3 regions of the Paenibacillus sp. FSL P4-0184 genome follow, and region 1 is predicted to be linked to each of the others. Evidence: predicted binding sites of a transcription regulator. Region 1 holds the regulator's gene; each other region holds the start of a gene.

Region 1 (5,918 bases):
TACAGGTCTCCCTCTCCCATGGCTGGTTAATTTCTATTCGTGAACTACTTCAATTTGGTGAGCTTTTGCGAATGCTTCCAGTCGAGTCCCCATTGCATTGGTATCATAACGATTCATAAGTCTGGTAAAAATCCATTTCGTGCGTTTGCCTTTATGCTTAATTACAACAGCTCCACGCGAAAGGATGATTTTTTCAATATCAGAAGCTGGCAGATAACGTTCGCGGTTGAATTTTATAGTAGATAGTCTAGCATTCTCTACCTTCAAGTACGGACGTCGGAAGAACAGAAGTGCCGCTAGTAAGTAGTACAAAACGACTCCTAGCCAGTTCATAAGCATACCATTACCTTTGGCCTGGTCCACTGAACCAACCATCCAAAACATAGTACCAAGCACTAATAACACTACTGGAAATGCAATGTTACGGCCTTTAAAGGTTTCACTGTTCTTACCAGGAGATTTAGATTTAGATGCGTAAATCGTTTCCTTCCCCTGTTTCTTTCTTTGCTTATTAATTTGCTGCGTGTTGCGTTGAACCATTCTTTCCCAAGAACGGGCCATATGCGTTCCCCCTAGTCATCCAGTAATATCTATGAAAAGGAACAGGGTGTTAATGCTTACGCCCCTTGTTACCTTGTTCATGCTCATCATTATCGACCAATTCAATCGTATTCAATTGTGCTCGGAAGTTATTGCGAATATTCCCCAAATAAATTTCACGAAGCTTGGCGCGTTCCGCCGTTTCCTCTTGATTAAGGCCTACGCTCTTCTGTTTGCGTGCCAATTCGTTAATACGCGCGACCAACTCATCAATATTCAAAACTTTCCCTCCCCTTATAAATTAATTCTAACTCTGCCATGAGAAAAAGAGCTTGTCAAGGTTTACTCCCTGCAAGCTCTTCATGTCCTCTTGTTATGTTCTTAGAATATTAATAAATAGGTAAAGTGAGAATATCTCCAGCATTAATCTGACTACCTTTAATGCCATTGAATTTTTTGATTCCTTCTATATATACAGCCGTTTTCATATCAGAAGGTTTATTCTCAAGAGCAATACTCCAAAGTGTATCTCCACGTTCAACTACTACGCGCTTCTCATCCTTCATTAAAGTAGTAGATCCTGCAAATACATTACCTACTACTGTAAGTCCTGATAGTACGAGCACAATGATCAATGTCAGTTTAATAACAAAATCTCTACGGAACAAACGCATCAAGCCTTCAAGCAAAAGCTCTGTAATCTCTTTAATCTGAGCTGAATAACGGGTAATAGGATTATGTCCTAAAGATTCAACCACTGGGGCTTTATCGTAGATGCTGCGGTATGTACTGTATTTTAACATGAATATCATCCTCCAAACACTTGTTCTTACTTTTGAAATTATAATAACACGAACATGTGTTTTGTTCAATACTATTTTAGAACAATTGTTCTCTTTTTTTCAGAGGTTACTATTTACCATATTCTTCATATAAAGAATCACTCTTATCGTTTAGATGAAGGAAACGCAATCAAAACAAGACTACCATTTATTAACTCTTTCGAATTAATATTTATAATAGTTAGAACTTATGTTTGTGCGAACGGTAGTTCTATGTTATAATTTTCCCAAACATTACTATATGGGGTTGATTCCAATGTCAAAGATTTCAAGTCGCCAGCTGGCGATCCTGGAATTTATACGTAGCGAAGTCCGCAGCAAGGGTTATCCTCCTTCCGTCCGGGAGATTGGAGAAGCTGTTGGTCTTGCTTCCAGCTCCACAGTTCACGGTCATTTGGATCGGCTAGAGAAGAAGGGACTTATCCGTCGAGATCCAACGAAGCCTCGTGCGATAGAATTGCTTGGCCAAGAGGATTCCGAGAATGTCCATCATTTCGCGCAAACCGTCGCTCGCATTCCTGTCGTAGGTAAGGTTACCGCCGGGATTCCTATCACTGCTACTGAGAATATTGAAGACTACTTCCCGCTTCCAACTCACTATGTTGGAGATAACAAAGTATTTATGTTATCGGTTCAAGGTGACAGTATGGTCGAAGCTGGGATTATGAATGGCGACTATGTTATTGTTCGTCAACAACAAACGGCTGATAACGGAGATATCGTTGTAGCTATGACCGAAGAAGATGAAGCAACCGTTAAGACTTTTTATAAAGAACGTGATCATATACGTCTTCAGCCGGAGAATCCGGCGTACGAGCCTCTTCGCCTTAATCGCGTAACCATTCTCGGCAGAGTTATCGGATTATTTCGAGATATCCACTAAGTATGCACTCCTACCATGCGAAAACGGATACCGCCCTTTAAAGGACGGTATCCGTTTCTACGAGAAGTATAAGGATAGGGAATATCGTAAAAATATATACTTTCTTTTATTTTTTTAAAAAGCTGTTCTGCAAATGCAGAATAGCTTTTTTATTGTTATCAAACTCCATTTATCAATTACAGAACATTTGTTCTCGTAGGCTAAAATGACCATTTTTAATGAATAACCGTTTAGGCATCCTCCTCATATCTTAATTAGAAAGGAGTGTTGCACAATGCCAAATTACCGGATTATAGTTGATCTGACGCAGCGTATGCTTTATCTTCTAGATAACGACATTGTGATCAGGGGCTTCCCAGTCGGAATCGGTAAAATGTTAACTCAATCACCACTCGGTGAATTCACAATCATTAACAAACAACCCGATCCAGGTGGTCCATTTGGGGTCTTTTGGATGGGTCTATCTAAGCCTCACTATGGAATACATGGAAATAATGATCCCTCATCCATAGGGCACGAAGTATCCCACGGTTGTATTCGTATGTACAATGAAGATGTGTTAGCACTAGCTGCGATTGTTCCTATTGGAACACGAGTAACGATCAGGAATTAAATCTATCTCTATAGATAAACACGCCTCACTCATGGTTCAATGGAGGGGGCGTGTTTGTATTTATGTATTTTTGATGACCTAATAGGAATTATGTGGTTATATGTCGAATAATGTTAACAGGATTTCAAATTGAAAGGAAGTGTCTCGTTTTGAACAACTCAAAAATTAGAACCCTCGTCGATTTTAAAGTCGATGCACTTGTTAAACTCTCTGGCTTATTGTTAAATAACGATCAAGCGAGTGGAAAAAAAGTAAATTTACTCACCTCATTCGGCAGTATTCAAGGGACCATCTCCCCTTCCACCTCCAATAAAGAGGATGTTTTTGACTTAAAATCTCTAATGGATGATGTCATTGTAGATGAATACATATCTTATTTAGGTGCGGAACATCCCGATAAAAATTTCAGCTATAACTTTGTAGTCCTTAATGATGTTTCTGTAAGACCCTATACTCACTATGAATCTCCGATCGAATACAAACAGCTAATTGTTTATACTGATCAAATCACAGCCTTCAATTTCTTATGATTTTGACATATTTATTTTAAATGCTCTCAACAAAGCACTCCAGCAGTTGCCCCAATTTTGCACTCAGCTTGCAAAATCGGCAGATCTCTGGGTGCTTTCTCTTTTTCTAATCAGTAGTCGTTTCCTAAATTCCCACGATTTTCGCTCTTAACAGATACTAGTAGAGAGAATTCAGGCATATCTTTCAATAAGCAATAAATCTTGCTCTACTGAGATCATTGGAGGTGTGATTACATGCTGATTTTCTTGATGTATATGTTTGCCATTGTAGGAGGAGTCTTAATTCTAAGTGCCGTTATTATAGAATTAAAAAAACTATCTACTTCTTCTGAACTTTCTAAGCTGTTAAACGCAACCTCATCTTTTAATATTATATTCACCAAAACATTCATTCCGCCCAATCAATCTCACTTGATCGCCCTTAATGAACCTTATAAAAAAATAGCAATAGGTACCAGCAATCCGAAAACAAGCAAAAAAGCAATAGCAAAGCTATACTCGTTCGACAATATAATGGGATCAGAGATTGTTGTTAACGCACTAACCCTTTCAAAAGTATCTAAAAGACAACAAAACAGCAAATCAACTGCTTCAAGTGCGGATATTAATGTGGTTAATAGCGGTGACGAAGAGGCTGATGTTATTGAGGAACTTACGCTTAAAATATATATGAACAGCAATGAAATACCTGTGTATAGTATTTCCTTCTTGCCAGGATTATTGCCCATTCAACAATCCGATAATCAATATAAAGAAGCTTACTCCCAAGTCCAACAATTACATGCGTTCTTCAGGTCGATCGTATCCGAATGAATGCCCCCCTTCCGCCTATTATTACTTCACTTTACCTTTCCCAATTAGAAATTTTGAAAACCTTAAGGAAAGACAAAAAAACGGTCCTTTTGAGAGGGCCGTTTTCGCTGCATCCAACATTCATTTTAAAATTGCACACTAAATCCGTTAAATTGATGAATGCCCGTACCATGAGCAACAAGATCCCGTTCACGTAATTCACGAACTGCCTTCATAACCTCTTGCAAAATAGCTGGATCTAGACCCAACGTATTATGAGAGCCGAATACTTGAGATACATTTGGAATTTGCGCAATCTTTTCTAAAGAAGCCACTAAATCTGCCGGACTAGTAGAGGGATAAAAAGCATAAATTGGCGTAACATCATACAACAAATCCCCTGTAAACAGATACCCGTTGGCATGATCAAAGATGCTAATATGACCTGGCGAATGACCCGGTGTGTGGTAAATTTCTAATCTACGCCCGCCTAAATCAAGCACATCTCCCTCTCGCAATAGAGCTGTTGGTTTTCCTTGATAAGGCGTATACGCATTAGGATCAAACGTCTCAGGAATAGGAAGAGTAATATCTCGGCTAATATCTTTTCTGATCTGGGCAAGGGTCAAACCTCGTATTCCATTAATTAGCCAATCCTCATCCTCTTTATGAACATAGATCGTCTCAAATTGTCCATGACTGCCTATATGGTCTGCATGCACATGTGTAGTGATGACAGTGATAGGTAAATCCGTTAACTGATCCGTTATTCTTTTTATATTATCGATGCCTAATCCCGTATCAATCAACACCGCTTGTTCTTTCCCTAACAACAAAAAAGAGTGCACCTTTTCCCAATGTCCATATTCACTGATTGCATAAGTAATTGGATCAATTTTCGTGACTGTGAACCATCGATCTTGAATCAAGTGTGATCCTCCATTCCGTTCCATTTCTCCCTTACCTGCTTTTCTCCTTTATAATAGTCCGCTTGTTGATCCGCCTGATAAATTTCTTGATAGGGGAGAATGTTGATTTTACCTGAGTCCGGATATTCGCAAACATCTATGCCCTGGTTCGTTCGGAGATCAAGATACTTGCAAGGGGCGTCCGTATGATTATAAAGTTGATGCGCTCCTTCAGGTCCCATTTCAAAAAATAGCACATCACCTTCAGAAACCTCACTAAAACCCTCTGGAGTTCTTAACATCGCTTTTCCCGTCAAAATCACAAATATTTCTTCAGCGTTTCTATGAAAATGATAAGGAAAGGAATACTTATCTGGATCAAGCGATCTTATGTCGAAGACAAGATGTTTAGAATCAGCGATCTCAGCTAACCTCTCACTCGTATGCCAAGCAAACTCAGGGATCGGAGATAACTTTTGTTTAAATGAAACAGTATTTTCATTAAAAATCTTCGCCAAATATAACACCCCTCATCCATTACGCTTTTCTTTCAATATAATCGGTTTGGTACTTTATGTAAATGCAGATTATCAGGTTTAACAATAAAAAAAGCCCCGCCAGCATTGGCGAGACTCTTATATGTGAGATATCCTATTTATTTTGAAGAACGATTTTGATTTCTCCATCTGAACTAAAACTTAAAACCGTAAAATCAGTATTGATTTCAAGTTCTTTCCAATCCTTAGGAAGCTGGTAAGCTAGTTTGCCACGAATTTTCTTTCCCGCAGCTAAAGCGCCGTCCATTGTTCC
Region 2 (5,918 bases), on a different contig from region 1:
TATTACAGCTGCATAATGCTTAAGCGTTTTAGGCAGCTACATATAGGAGAGGTAATAGGTAAAGCACCTATTACCTTTTTTAAACCCTAAAAGCAGTGTATCTACATTATAACGAGGAGGCGAAAGCCAGGTATGAAAGCGGAGATTATTGCAGTAGGCACGGAGCTTTTGCTCGGTCAAATCGTAAATAGTAATGCCCAGTTTTTGTCTATTGAGCTAGCTGCTATTGGGATTGATGTATATTTTCAAACCGTAGTTGGGGATAACAGCAGTCGCTTGCAGCAAGCCATTGAGATCGCTCAAAGCAGAGCGGATGTTATCATATTTACCGGTGGTATTGGTCCTACAGAAGATGATCTAACGAAGGACGCGCTGGCTGCTTCCTTAGGTCGCACACTTCATATAGATCGCTTGGCAATGGATCATGTACAACGATTCTTTGATGATCGAAAGATTGTAATGACGGAGAATAATCGTAAACAGGCACTTATAATTGAAGGAACTACACCGTTGCCAAATGAGATTGGTCTTGCTGTTGGCATTGCTTTTGAGCATGAAAAGAAATATTATATTGTGCTTCCTGGTCCGCCTCGCGAGATGAAGCCGATGTTCGTAGATAAAGCTGTACCGTGGCTCCAGCAGCACGCTCTGACGACAGAAATGCCACTTTATTCTAAAATGCTTAAATTTGCCGGTATCGGAGAATCACTGCTTGAGGATAAGCTCATTGATCTTATTCACAGCCAGACAGACCCAACCATAGCTCCTTACGCTAAAGAGGGAGAGGTAACCGTTCGTATTTCGACAAAGGCGCCTTCCGAGCATGAAGCTTACAAGAAGCTGGAGATTCTGGAGAAACAGATCAAAGAGATTTTGCCAGAACATTTATATGCAAATATTGATGTGCCACTGGAACAATTGATTGTGGATTGGATGGCGGATGCAGGTCTGACTTTAAGTGCGGCAGAGAGTTGCACTGGAGGCTTACTGATGGAGAGTATAACTAACATTCCAGGCAGTGCTTCGATGTTTGCGGGAGGAATCGTCTGTTATTCCAACGACCTGAAGAAAAAGCTTCTGAATGTGCCAAGTGCTTATTTGGAGGGGCCAGATGCTCCAGGGGCAGTTAGTCGTGAAGTTGCCGAGGTGTTAGCTGATCAGGTGAGAATGATCGCGGATAGTGATTTCGGTTTATCTGTAACTGGTGTAGCGGGACCAGGCTATTCTGAACGTAAGCCAGTCGGACTTGTATTTATTGGTTTAGCTGAACGCGGGCGTAAGACAGAGGTGTATGAGCTTAATCTTAAAGGTACACGTGAAAATATACGACTGCGTACTGTTAAAGCTCTGTTGTATCGTCTATGGCGCAGACTTGAGGAACGGAAGGTGGAGACACCTCTTGAAGGCTCAGACTTGTAATGGGAGATTAGCCCAGTTATAATTGAGACATACGGAAGAACCGTGGCACTGAGATTTCTTTGCTGCGGTTTTTTGTATATCTGCGGAGATTTTGATCGCTGTTTTGGTTTTGATCATAAGTCGTTGATGTCCGGTGAAGTAGAGAAATCAGTTAACTTCTATGTCCGGAGGGAGGCTTACAATAAAAGGGATAATTAACGCTTGAGACAAAAAAAACGAATGTATGTTCGAAAAAAAGCTTGGCAAGACCTCAAAAACACGTTATTATATTATTATAAACAGTGAAGGAAGTGGTCTGATTGTCAGATCGTCGTGCAGCGCTTGATATGGCGCTTCGTCAAATAGAAAAACAATTTGGTAAAGGTTCGATCATGAAACTGGGAGAATCCACTCATATGCAAGTGGAAGTTGTACCTAGCGGATCTTTGGCACTTGATATTGCGTTAGGTATAGGCGGACTTCCAAAGGGACGTATTATTGAAGTATACGGACCTGAATCCTCCGGTAAAACGACTGTTGCTCTTCATGCTATTGCAGAAGTGCAAAAACAAGGAGGACAAGCTGCATTTATCGATGCTGAGCATGCGCTCGATCCGAAGTATGCACGTAACTTGGGCGTAAACATTGATGAATTGTTGCTATCTCAGCCAGATACGGGTGAACAGGCACTTGAGATTGCTGAAGCACTTGTCCGTAGTGGTGCAGTAGACATTATTGTCGTTGACTCCGTAGCTGCGTTGGTTCCTAAAGCGGAAATCGAAGGTGATATGGGTGACTCTCACGTCGGCCTACAGGCTCGTTTGATGTCTCAAGCGCTTCGGAAGCTATCTGGTGCCATTAGTAAATCGAATACAATTGCTATCTTTATTAACCAGCTTCGTGAGAAAATTGGAGTTATGTTCGGTAACCCTGAGACAACCCCGGGTGGTCGGGCGTTGAAATTCTATTCTTCCGTACGGTTGGATGTTCGTCGTGTCGAAAGTATTAAGATGGGTAACGACGTTGTAGGTAACCGCACCAAGATCAAGATTGTGAAGAATAAGGTAGCACCTCCATTTAAACAAGCTGATGTTGATATCATGTATGGTGAAGGGATTTCCAGAGAAGGAAGTCTTGTAGACATCGGTACTGAAATGGACATCGTGAATAAGAGTGGTGCATGGTATTCCTATGAGGGTGAGCGTCTCGGTCAAGGACGTGAGAATGCCAAACAGTTCTTGAAAGAACATCAAGATATTGCACTTATCATTGAGAACAAGATCCGTGAAGCAAGTAACCTGTCCACTATTGTTGCTGCACCAAATGAAGCGGAAATCATTGCAGAGCAAGAGGAAGAAGAAAAGCTACTTCTCGAAATCGAACAATAGAATTTACTAAGGAATAGGACGCCCTGTGATTCATTGTTGCAGGGTGTCTTTTCTTAACAGTGTAAGAACATATATATTTGGGGTCCCCCCAAAGTACCTGAGTACGCACCGAAGTTAAGCCGCACTTTGTGGGGATATTTTATTGCTATGAGGTGACAAGCAACTATGGTAATACAGCTGGATATGGATTTTGAATCGGATGAGCAGGACGTACAGGTCCTATCTGATTTTCCTGATGGAGAACTTTTAGAAATTACTAAGGTAGAACGTCAGAAGAAGTCGGACCACCGCTACATCATACATTTCGGAGCCTATAACATGACTGTACACGAAGACGTCATGATTAAATATCGGATGATTACTGGAAATTCTTTTATGAAAGCCGATTTGGAGGAAATTGTTGTTGCTGATGAGCGACAACGAGCTTATGTAGAAGGACTTCGTTATCTAGAACGGAAGCCACGTACCGCTATGGAAATGACTCGCCGTTTACGGCAGAAGGAAATAGGGGAGACTATTATTGCGGAAGTGGTGCAACGGCTACAGCAGGAAAGATTTCTTGATGACCCCTTGTATGCAAAGCAATGGGCGGAGCAACGCATTACGAACCAGCGAAAAGGGAAAATGTGGATTCGCCAAGAGCTACGTGAGAAAGGAATCGACAAAACCTTGATCTCGGAAGCACTGGAGAATGTCAGTCCTGAACAAGAACTAGAGAGTGCACTTCAGATTGGTCGTAAGAAATGGAATCTTATTCGTGGTGAAGCCACAGATAAGCGCAGAAAGACTGGAGCCTTCTTAATGCGGCGTGGATTCTCGGGTGATATGGTGCGACAAGTGATCAATACTTTACTTGAGGAAGACAATTATGAGGGTGAAGATGAGGAATTTTACTAGACTCACTGATTCTCTTGACATTAATGCGCATATCGACTCTCTTGACAATGTCTTTTTATAAATAATAAAATATAACATGAATCGGCATAAAGTAAGAATCCTTTTTCCTTCCCAAAAAGGTGACTTTTTAAAACGGTTCGCGTACAACTCATATGAAATGTAATCGCCGGATAAGGCGGGCAGTGTGCATGTGCAGCATGTGCAGTATGGCAATCGGTTATTTACCGGTTTTTTGTATGGTGATGAACGGATAGTTTAACAACTGCACAATTCCCAGGGATATACCTTGGAGAGGAACCAACGAGGAGGTGAACAGATGCAAGCATGGATCTGGGTCATTATCGTTCTCGTTGTAGCTGCATTATTCTTTGGGTTCGGTTATTTTATTCGTAAATCCCTTGCAGAAGCTAAAATTCAAAGCGCAGAAAGAGAAGCCGTAGTCATCGTGGAGAACGCGAAGAAAGACGCAGAGGCGCTGAAGAAAGAAACAGTATTGGAAGCTAAGGACGAAGTCCATAGAATCCGTACTGAAGCTGAGAAAGAAACTCGTGAACGTCGGAATGAAATCCAACGGCAAGAGAGACGTTTGCTGCAAAAGGAAGAATCTCTGGATAAAAAAATGGAATCGCTTGAAAGAAAAGAAGAACAAGTAGCTAACAAAGAGAAACGAATTGATGAAACCCAACAGCAAATTGATGTTATTTACAAAAACCAAGTCACTGAATTGGAGAGAATTTCCAATTTAAGCATCGAAGATGCAAGAAGTATTATTCTTAGCAATGTTGAGCAAGAAGTTCGCCATGAAACGGCTCAAATGATCAAAGAGATTGAACAGCAGGCGAAAGAGGAAGCGGATAAGAAATCCCGCGAAATCATCACACTCGCTATCCAACGCTGTGCAGCTGATCACGTAGCGGAGACAACAGTTTCAGTTGTTACCCTGCCGAACGAAGAGATGAAGGGGCGGATTATCGGTCGTGAAGGCCGTAATATTCGTGCACTCGAAACTCTTACAGGTATCGACCTCATTATTGATGATACGCCGGAAGCAGTTATTTTGTCGGGATTTGATCCGATCCGCCGTGAAGTGGCCCGTACGGCACTTGAGAAGCTTGTGGCAGATGGACGTATCCATCCCGCTCGAATTGAAGAGATGGTGGAGAAATCCCGTAAAGAAGTGGACGAACGAATTCGCGAATATGGTGAACAAGCTACTTTCGAAGTGGGTGTTCACGGATTGCATCCAGATTTGATCAAGATTCTGGGTCGTCTGAAATTCCGTACAAGCTATGGTCAAAATGTATTGAAGCACTCCATGGAGGTTGCTTATTTAACTGGACTGATGGCCGGTGAGCTTGGGGAAGACATCGTGCTTGCAAAACGTGCAGGATTGCTCCATGATATCGGCAAAGCGCTGGATCATGAAGTAGAAGGCTCGCATGTTGAGATCGGCGTTGAACTAGCGAAGAAATATAAGGAACATCCGGTTGTTATCAACAGTATCGCGTCTCATCATGGAGATTGCGAAGCTACCTCGGTTATTGCTATGTTGGTTGGTGCAGCTGATGCATTGTCAGCAGCAAGACCTGGCGCACGCCGTGAAACACTGGAAACGTATATTAAACGTCTAGAAAAACTGGAAGAAATCTCAGAGTCATTCGAAGGCGTTGAGAAATCATTTGCTATTCAGGCGGGCCGTGAGGTACGCGTGATGGTACAGCCAGAGAAGATTGACGATGCAGAGGCATTCCGTCTAGCTCGCGATATTACGAAAATGATTGAAAGTGAACTGGATTATCCAGGACATATCAAAGTTACCGTTATTCGTGAGACACGGGCTGTTGAATACGCTAAATAGGTGGAATATAAGGTTAAGGGATAAGATGTAACTTATACTTTCTTATATTTGTTGAGAATTGGCCCCTAAGCGGGGCCTTTTTTCTTTTGAATATGAGGTCTTATCCATTAGATATAGCAGTTATGATTAGGAGGAGAGAATCATTAAAGTACTATTTATTGGAGATATCGTTGGAAATGTTGGCAGAAAGGCTCTTCGTGAGATGTTGCCCTCACTAAAAAGTAAATATCAGCCACATATCATTATTGTTAATGGTGAAAATTCTGCTGCCGGTAGAGGGATCACCAAGGCGATCGCTAATGAGTTTTTTAACTGGGGCGTTCACGGTATAACTATGGGAAACCACACATGGGACAACAAAGATATTTTTGAGTTCA
Region 3 (5,918 bases), on a different contig from region 1:
AATTTCTGTATTTTCAAATCTGCTCCTCCTTTTTTGGAACTTAAAATAGTATATCTTATATCATAATGCAGTGCGATTTAATATACTTAGGAAAAATAAGAGGAGGACGGAATTGGAAATGGAGTATTTGATTACGATTGAAGATCAGACACTTATTGCCTCTGCTGAAGATATTATTACTAGACGTTATGAATGGAAGAGACACCATGTAGGGGCGGCGCTCCGTACTAAGACGGGGGAAATCTTTACAGCGGTACATGTAGAAGCTAGCATGGGACGAATTACAGTCTGTGCAGAAGCGATGGTGATTGGAAAAGCGATATCCGAAGGCTACAAGGAATTTGATACGATTGTTGCGGTAAGGCATTCTGATCCGGACAGCGAGGAAAGAGAAATTAAAGTAGTTTCTCCCTGCGGGATGTGCCGTGAGTTAATTGCTGATTACGGGAAGGATTGCAAAGTTATTGTATCCGAGGACGGCCGGTTAGCTAAATATGATATTTCTGAATTACTACCGCTGAGATATACGAGGTAAATTGGAGATATAGTCAGGAGCCGCCGGGCTCCTTTTTTTATTGAGCCGTGAATTTATTCAGCAGTTCCTTACACTGTCCTAAATTACTTTACAACTTCATGTCCATTCGCTGAGTTCATGTCACTATTGTCCCCATACTATAACTTAAAAAAGTTAAAAGGATGTGAGAGTGGATGGAACAGCGCAATCTTCGAAATATGGTTGATTCGGCATCGAGGTTTGTAAGCGATGTTCAGTGGCAAATCGCGTATCGTAAATTGCAAATGGCTCCGGCGGATTCGGAAACGGTACCTTCTGCTCAGAAATTGTTGAATACCCTTTATTTTCTGCAAGGAAAAGGATGGATTAGTGGACAACATGATTATTTGGAGAGCGCGGATGAGTTCAATGGGAAGCTGAAAAATACTAGCGGGCAATTCGCCGCCCTTCACGGCTATGAGCTGGGGGCAATCAATAATCAGACGGCGGCACTATTAGACAATCAGCGGGATTGGGTCGTTAGCAGTGCTATTCGCTGGTATAAAGCCGGTGGAATCGTAACGATTAGCTATCACGCTCAGTTGCCAGGGACTGCGCCAGCTTGGGATAACGTATCTACGAGCATAAGCAACGCTGATTTTGACAAATATATAACCCCGGGTACCTCTCAGTACAACGCACTGATCGCTGATCTGGATAAGATAGCCCTTTCTTTAAAAAAACTAAATGATGCAGGTGTTCCTGTGCTCTGGCGGCCGTATCATGAAATGAATGGCGGATGGTTCTGGTGGGGGAAGAAGATCAACTACGTGGGACTGTGGAACCTTATGTTTGACCGTTTCACCAGCTATCATAAGCTGCATAATTTATTGTGGGTCTGGAGCCCAAACGCCAAAAATCAGTGGAGTGATGACCCTGCCGAATACTACCCAAGCGGTGACAAAGTAGATGTGCTGGCACTAGATATCTATGATGGGGATTTTAAGGGGAGTCACTATGATAGTCTATGGGATCTGGGGCGTGGAAAAGTGATCGCGATTGGAGAAAATGGAGAGCTACCGTCCCCTGCACTACTATCTAAATCACAGCCTAAATGGTCTTATCAGATGACCTGGGGCAAGCTTCTTTATGAGAAGAATACCGATGCGGTAATTAGAGCCTTTATGAATGACAGCTTTGTATTCACGCGGGAAGAGTATGCTGCTGAGGCGGCAATTGTAGCCGCTAAGGGAGACAGTGTGCTGCAGAGTGGACTATGGGGGCAATATTACAATAACATGACTCTTAGCGGCGCACCTGCGCTGACGCGAACCGATGCTAACATCCAATTTTCGTGGAAACAGGGTTCGCCTGATCCAGCCATTCGTGTCGACGCTTTCTCTGTACGGTGGAGTGGAAAACTGACTGCAGCCTATAGTGAAACCTATACCATTTACTCCTCCTCTGATGACGGGGTACGGGTGTGGATTGATGGAGGGCTGATCATTGATAGCTGGGTGAATCAGAGTGGACAGGAGCGAAAAGGCAGTGTGAATCTGATAGCTGGCAAGCTACATGAAATAAAAGTGGAGTACTATGAGAATGAGGGGGACGCGCGAATTGTATTGCAGTGGGAAAGTCCTAGCCAACCCAAAGGGATTATTCCAGCAGGAGCGTTTTATCTTCCATAAGACGATATCCGAACTGATTCGAGCATTGGAATATTAGCGAAAAAGCCCCGGATTTCGGGGCTTTTTTAATGTGAAAGGTTCTTAGATTTGTTCACGGTAGCTAATGTTGTTGGCGATCTTCTCGTCACGAACAGCTTTGCGCAGAACATCTTTGACGGTTTGGGCATCATGGATTTTTCGGAAAAGAAGCTGAGGCGCTGAGGCATCATCAGAAAATACAGTTAATGTGCCGATGCCGAGCATCCGGTCCATGATAGATTGTGCTACGGATAAATCGCGTACACGCAGTAATTCGATCTCTTCGACATTTTTACCGATAAGTCCGGTCTTTACCATAATGCGCTGGCTTGTAATGGTGTACGTAGTCGTGTTTAGGCGTACGATTCCTTTGAGGCGATCAGAGATACTGGCTGGTTTGCCTTTCCAGAGAACGACCTCTTGAGTAGCGTTTGGATTTGCTGATGGACGGCGGGCGGTCACTGGAGCAGTGCCGTCAATGCTAGATCCGCATTCTCCACAAAATTTAGCGCCCTGCTTATATTCTGATCCGCAGGTTGTGCAATAAGGCATAAATACTCTCCTTCCCTGATTACAATTGAAATAATTATAACATAATAGTCATTTTACATAAATTTCATTTGCGCTTTACACAAACCGACATTATTCTGTTAAGTGGAGGGATAAATAATGAAAAAAGTGTTACTAATAGGAACGCTAATGCTGACTGTCATCCTTAGCGCCTGCAGCAATAATAATTCAACTTCATCGGCTCCTGCCTCGGAAGAAGAAGTGCAGGAAACCGTGCAAAACTTCTACAATGAAATGTCTAAGCTTGATGAATTAGGAAAATCATCTTTAACGGAGTTCAACGAAGCTATTGCTGCTTATTCAGCAGGAGAACTTTCGGACAGGCAGTTGGAGAAGAAGATTAACGAATTCCAAAAGACCGCAACAGACTTATCCAATCAGGCTGAGAAAGTGAAAATTTCCTCTAGCTTGCCCGAAGACATTCGTAAACTGCTTGATGAGTCCAAAATTGCTTTTCAAAGTGCTTATTCTCTAAAAGAACAGGCCTCTCAAGGTGCTGATTCCGCAGAGGTCACTGCTGAGAAGTTCGAGGAATTGAATCAGAACGCTGACGTCGCGATGCTATACGGCATTTCCAAGCTTAATGAAGCAAGAGAAGCAACAGGACTCATCGATGCTGATGGTCAGTCCACCGCTGAATCAGAGAAAGTTCAAGAATAGATCGAAATTTAGACGCTGAACAGTTCAACTGTCAGCGTCTTTTTGATGCGATTTTGAGCTTGAGTAGAGGTAACACTGCCAATCCTATAAATAAGCCAGCTACGATTCCTTTTGTGAGGTCTGAGAGGGTACTGCTTCGATATACGAGGGGGTATAGACATAGGAATAATACGGGAATTAGGATGAGCAGGGCATTGTTTTTTTTCAAGTGGAAAGCTCCTCTCAATTAGATATTCAATATTATACAACTTTTAGATAAAAGAGGAGGATTTTAAAGTGGTATCTTTTTCCTGATTATTGATTATTCAGCGAAGGTGTGGATATAATACAAACATACGTTCGTGTGTAGCGGAATAAGTATAGAAATTAGGGAGGGGTTACCATGGGCAAAAAGCTGGAGAAAAACGGACTGTGGCAAAGTAGTCGAATGATGCTGCCGGAGCACAAGGTAAGAATTATTAGGGATGAACGAGAGACGCTGCGCCGCATTAAGCCTATTCTGGATGAGCAGAAGCTGGAGGAGATCGAATGTACACTGGCCTTATCGTTACGGAGTCATGTGCGCGTCACTGTTGTGCTGTTTGATCCTTTTGAGAATACGACAATTAGTGGTTTTGTGACTTCCATTCACACCCACTCGCGTGAGTTTAAGCTGCAGTGGGCGGAGGAATGGAAGTGGATCAATGTAGATGATCTAGTGGAGGTTTACATCGTCTAATGCTGAGAACCGCTGACTTCACTTTTTTCATAAGCAATTAGGGTCACCGTTGGGTTGCCGGTCAGATTTGCAATGGAAGCTTCGGCATTTCGAATAATTTCGAGTGCTTCTTCCTGCTCGCTCAGGGCAGCAACTTTATAGCTATCGCTATGAATGTCCATATGTGTTCCCACCTTTCGCTAATATTTTGCCCTTTTTTGTAGAAATGATCCAAGGTGAAGAAGCTATGAATAGGTGCTTTTCAGGGGAGATCTCGGGGATACCGGGGTCTTTTTTTAAAATATAAGAAAGTATAAGTTATGCACCTATCCTTTATGTCTTATATTTCTCGCTTAAACGCTTATCGTCCTTCCTTATATGGACGCCGAAGACATTTATGCTTGTATGCTAAGGCAAGCAGGGGTATTAGTACAAGCGAATGGGGAGTCGGGATCATTGATTATACCAAGGGGTGATTCTATGCTGACTTTAGATCAAGTGAGGGACAAATCGGCGGCGAGGCTTGTTGGGCTTCATCCTGTTTTGGCAGCAGGGGCGAAGGCTTTGATACAGCAAAGCTATGCCAGAGGAGTACCCATCATTATTACTCAGGGGTTACGGTCGATTGCTGAACAAAATGCCTTGTATGCTCAGGGGAGAAGTAAGCCTGGACCTATAGTTACCAACGCCAAGGGTGGAACCAGCTATCACAATTATGGCCTTGCGTTTGACTTTGCGCTTTTGCTGCCGGATGGAAAAAGTCTTTCCTGGGATATGAATCGTGATGGTGATAAAGATAAAATAGCGGACTGGCAAGAGGTTGTACAGGTGGGAAAACAGCTAGGGCTTGAGTGGGGAGGAGACTGGACGTCTTTTAAAGATTATTCACATCTGCAAATGGCCTTCGGCTTAACTACGACTCAACTTCGGGCAGGTAAACGTCCTACGACGGATCAGGTCAATGAAGCTTTAAAAAGAATTACTGGGGAGGATGACCAGGTGAACAAAGACGTTAAAGTAACGATAACCTTAAACGGTACTAAACTTACGGATGGTGTTCTTGATACCGGCGTAACATATGTACCCGTGCGTGCTCTGGCTGAGGCGCTTGGAGCAAAGGTTACGTATGACGCAGCGAGCAAGACAGTGAATGTTGTAAAAGAGTAAAGCTATTCATGTATAGACAGTGCCACTCAAGGGGAAATTATCAGTGATAACTAACCATAAAGGGAGGCATAACACTGTGAACAAGCTGATAACAAGCCTTGCATGCGGTACTGTACTGTCAATGAGTATAATGGGAGCTAGTTACGCTAATCCAATCGGGTCAGCCGCTTTAGGCGGTATCCCGAACGCGAATACGGGCATGGATGGTACCGTGAATAACACTCGGATGATGAATACGGAAGGCAATCTAATGAACGGCACGACTGGAACGATGAATCAGCATGAGAGCATTATGAAAGATAAGATTCGCACAGGGGAAAATTATAGACCTAACACCAATAACTACAATGAAAATTACACCCGGGATAACTACAACAGAAATACGGTAACTCCACTATCCAACACTACAACGGACGGTAGATATCGGGCAACCAGTACAACTACGAATACTGGGACTACCAGCAGAGGATCTAACTGGGGCTGGCTCGGATTGTTAGGACTCTTGGGCCTCGTCGGAATGAGAAGCCGAAGCGACGAACGCAGATAATCGACATGTCTAATAACCCGTGTCGGCATACGCTGGTACGGGTTATTTTTAATGTGATAAAACTTTTTTTGAAAA

Evidence for each region. Region 1 encodes LexA, which represses DNA repair genes until DNA is damaged. Its sites were predicted from a motif close to CGAACATATGTTCG; they were not measured.
Region 2: a site for LexA is predicted at 1,636-1,649, ahead of recA (recombinase RecA). Genes of this name have one in related genera too.
Region 3: a site for LexA is predicted at 3,761-3,774, ahead of MKY52_RS16620 (YolD-like family protein). Genes of this name have one in related genera too.

Annotation. Positions count from the first base shown of each region.
Region 1 is NZ_JBBORN010000002.1:1,663,425-1,669,342, forward strand. It holds gene MKY52_RS29220 (hypothetical protein) at 34-561, opposite strand; gene MKY52_RS29225 (DUF896 domain-containing protein) at 611-820, opposite strand; gene MKY52_RS29230 (LysM peptidoglycan-binding domain-containing protein) at 930-1,343, opposite strand; gene lexA (transcriptional repressor LexA) at 1,639-2,265, shown strand; gene MKY52_RS29240 (L,D-transpeptidase) at 2,540-2,878, shown strand; gene MKY52_RS29245 (hypothetical protein) at 3,028-3,408, shown strand; gene MKY52_RS29250 (hypothetical protein) at 3,643-4,221, shown strand; gene MKY52_RS29255 (MBL fold metallo-hydrolase) at 4,347-5,129, opposite strand; gene MKY52_RS29260 (cupin domain-containing protein) at 5,126-5,626, opposite strand; gene MKY52_RS29265 (DUF4352 domain-containing protein) at 5,760-5,918, opposite strand, start outside.
Region 2 is NZ_JBBORN010000001.1:4,796,509-4,802,426, forward strand. It holds gene pgsA (CDP-diacylglycerol--glycerol-3-phosphate 3-phosphatidyltransferase) at 1-23, shown strand, start outside; gene MKY52_RS21190 (competence/damage-inducible protein A) at 133-1,419, shown strand; gene recA (recombinase RecA) at 1,719-2,786, shown strand; gene MKY52_RS21200 (regulatory protein RecX) at 2,952-3,683, shown strand; gene rny (ribonuclease Y) at 4,000-5,541, shown strand; gene MKY52_RS21210 (TIGR00282 family metallophosphoesterase) at 5,684-5,918, shown strand, end outside.
Region 3 is NZ_JBBORN010000001.1:3,796,024-3,801,941, forward strand. It holds gene MKY52_RS16595 (NucA/NucB deoxyribonuclease domain-containing protein) at 1-11, opposite strand, end outside; gene MKY52_RS16600 (cytidine deaminase) at 119-535, shown strand; gene MKY52_RS16605 (glycosyl hydrolase) at 709-2,184, shown strand; gene MKY52_RS16610 (PH domain-containing protein) at 2,266-2,754, opposite strand; gene MKY52_RS16615 (hypothetical protein) at 2,872-3,432, shown strand; gene MKY52_RS16620 (YolD-like family protein) at 3,815-4,150, shown strand; gene MKY52_RS16625 (hypothetical protein) at 4,147-4,311, opposite strand; gene MKY52_RS16630 (M15 family metallopeptidase) at 4,610-5,296, shown strand; gene MKY52_RS16635 (WGxxGxxG-CTERM domain-containing protein) at 5,373-5,843, shown strand.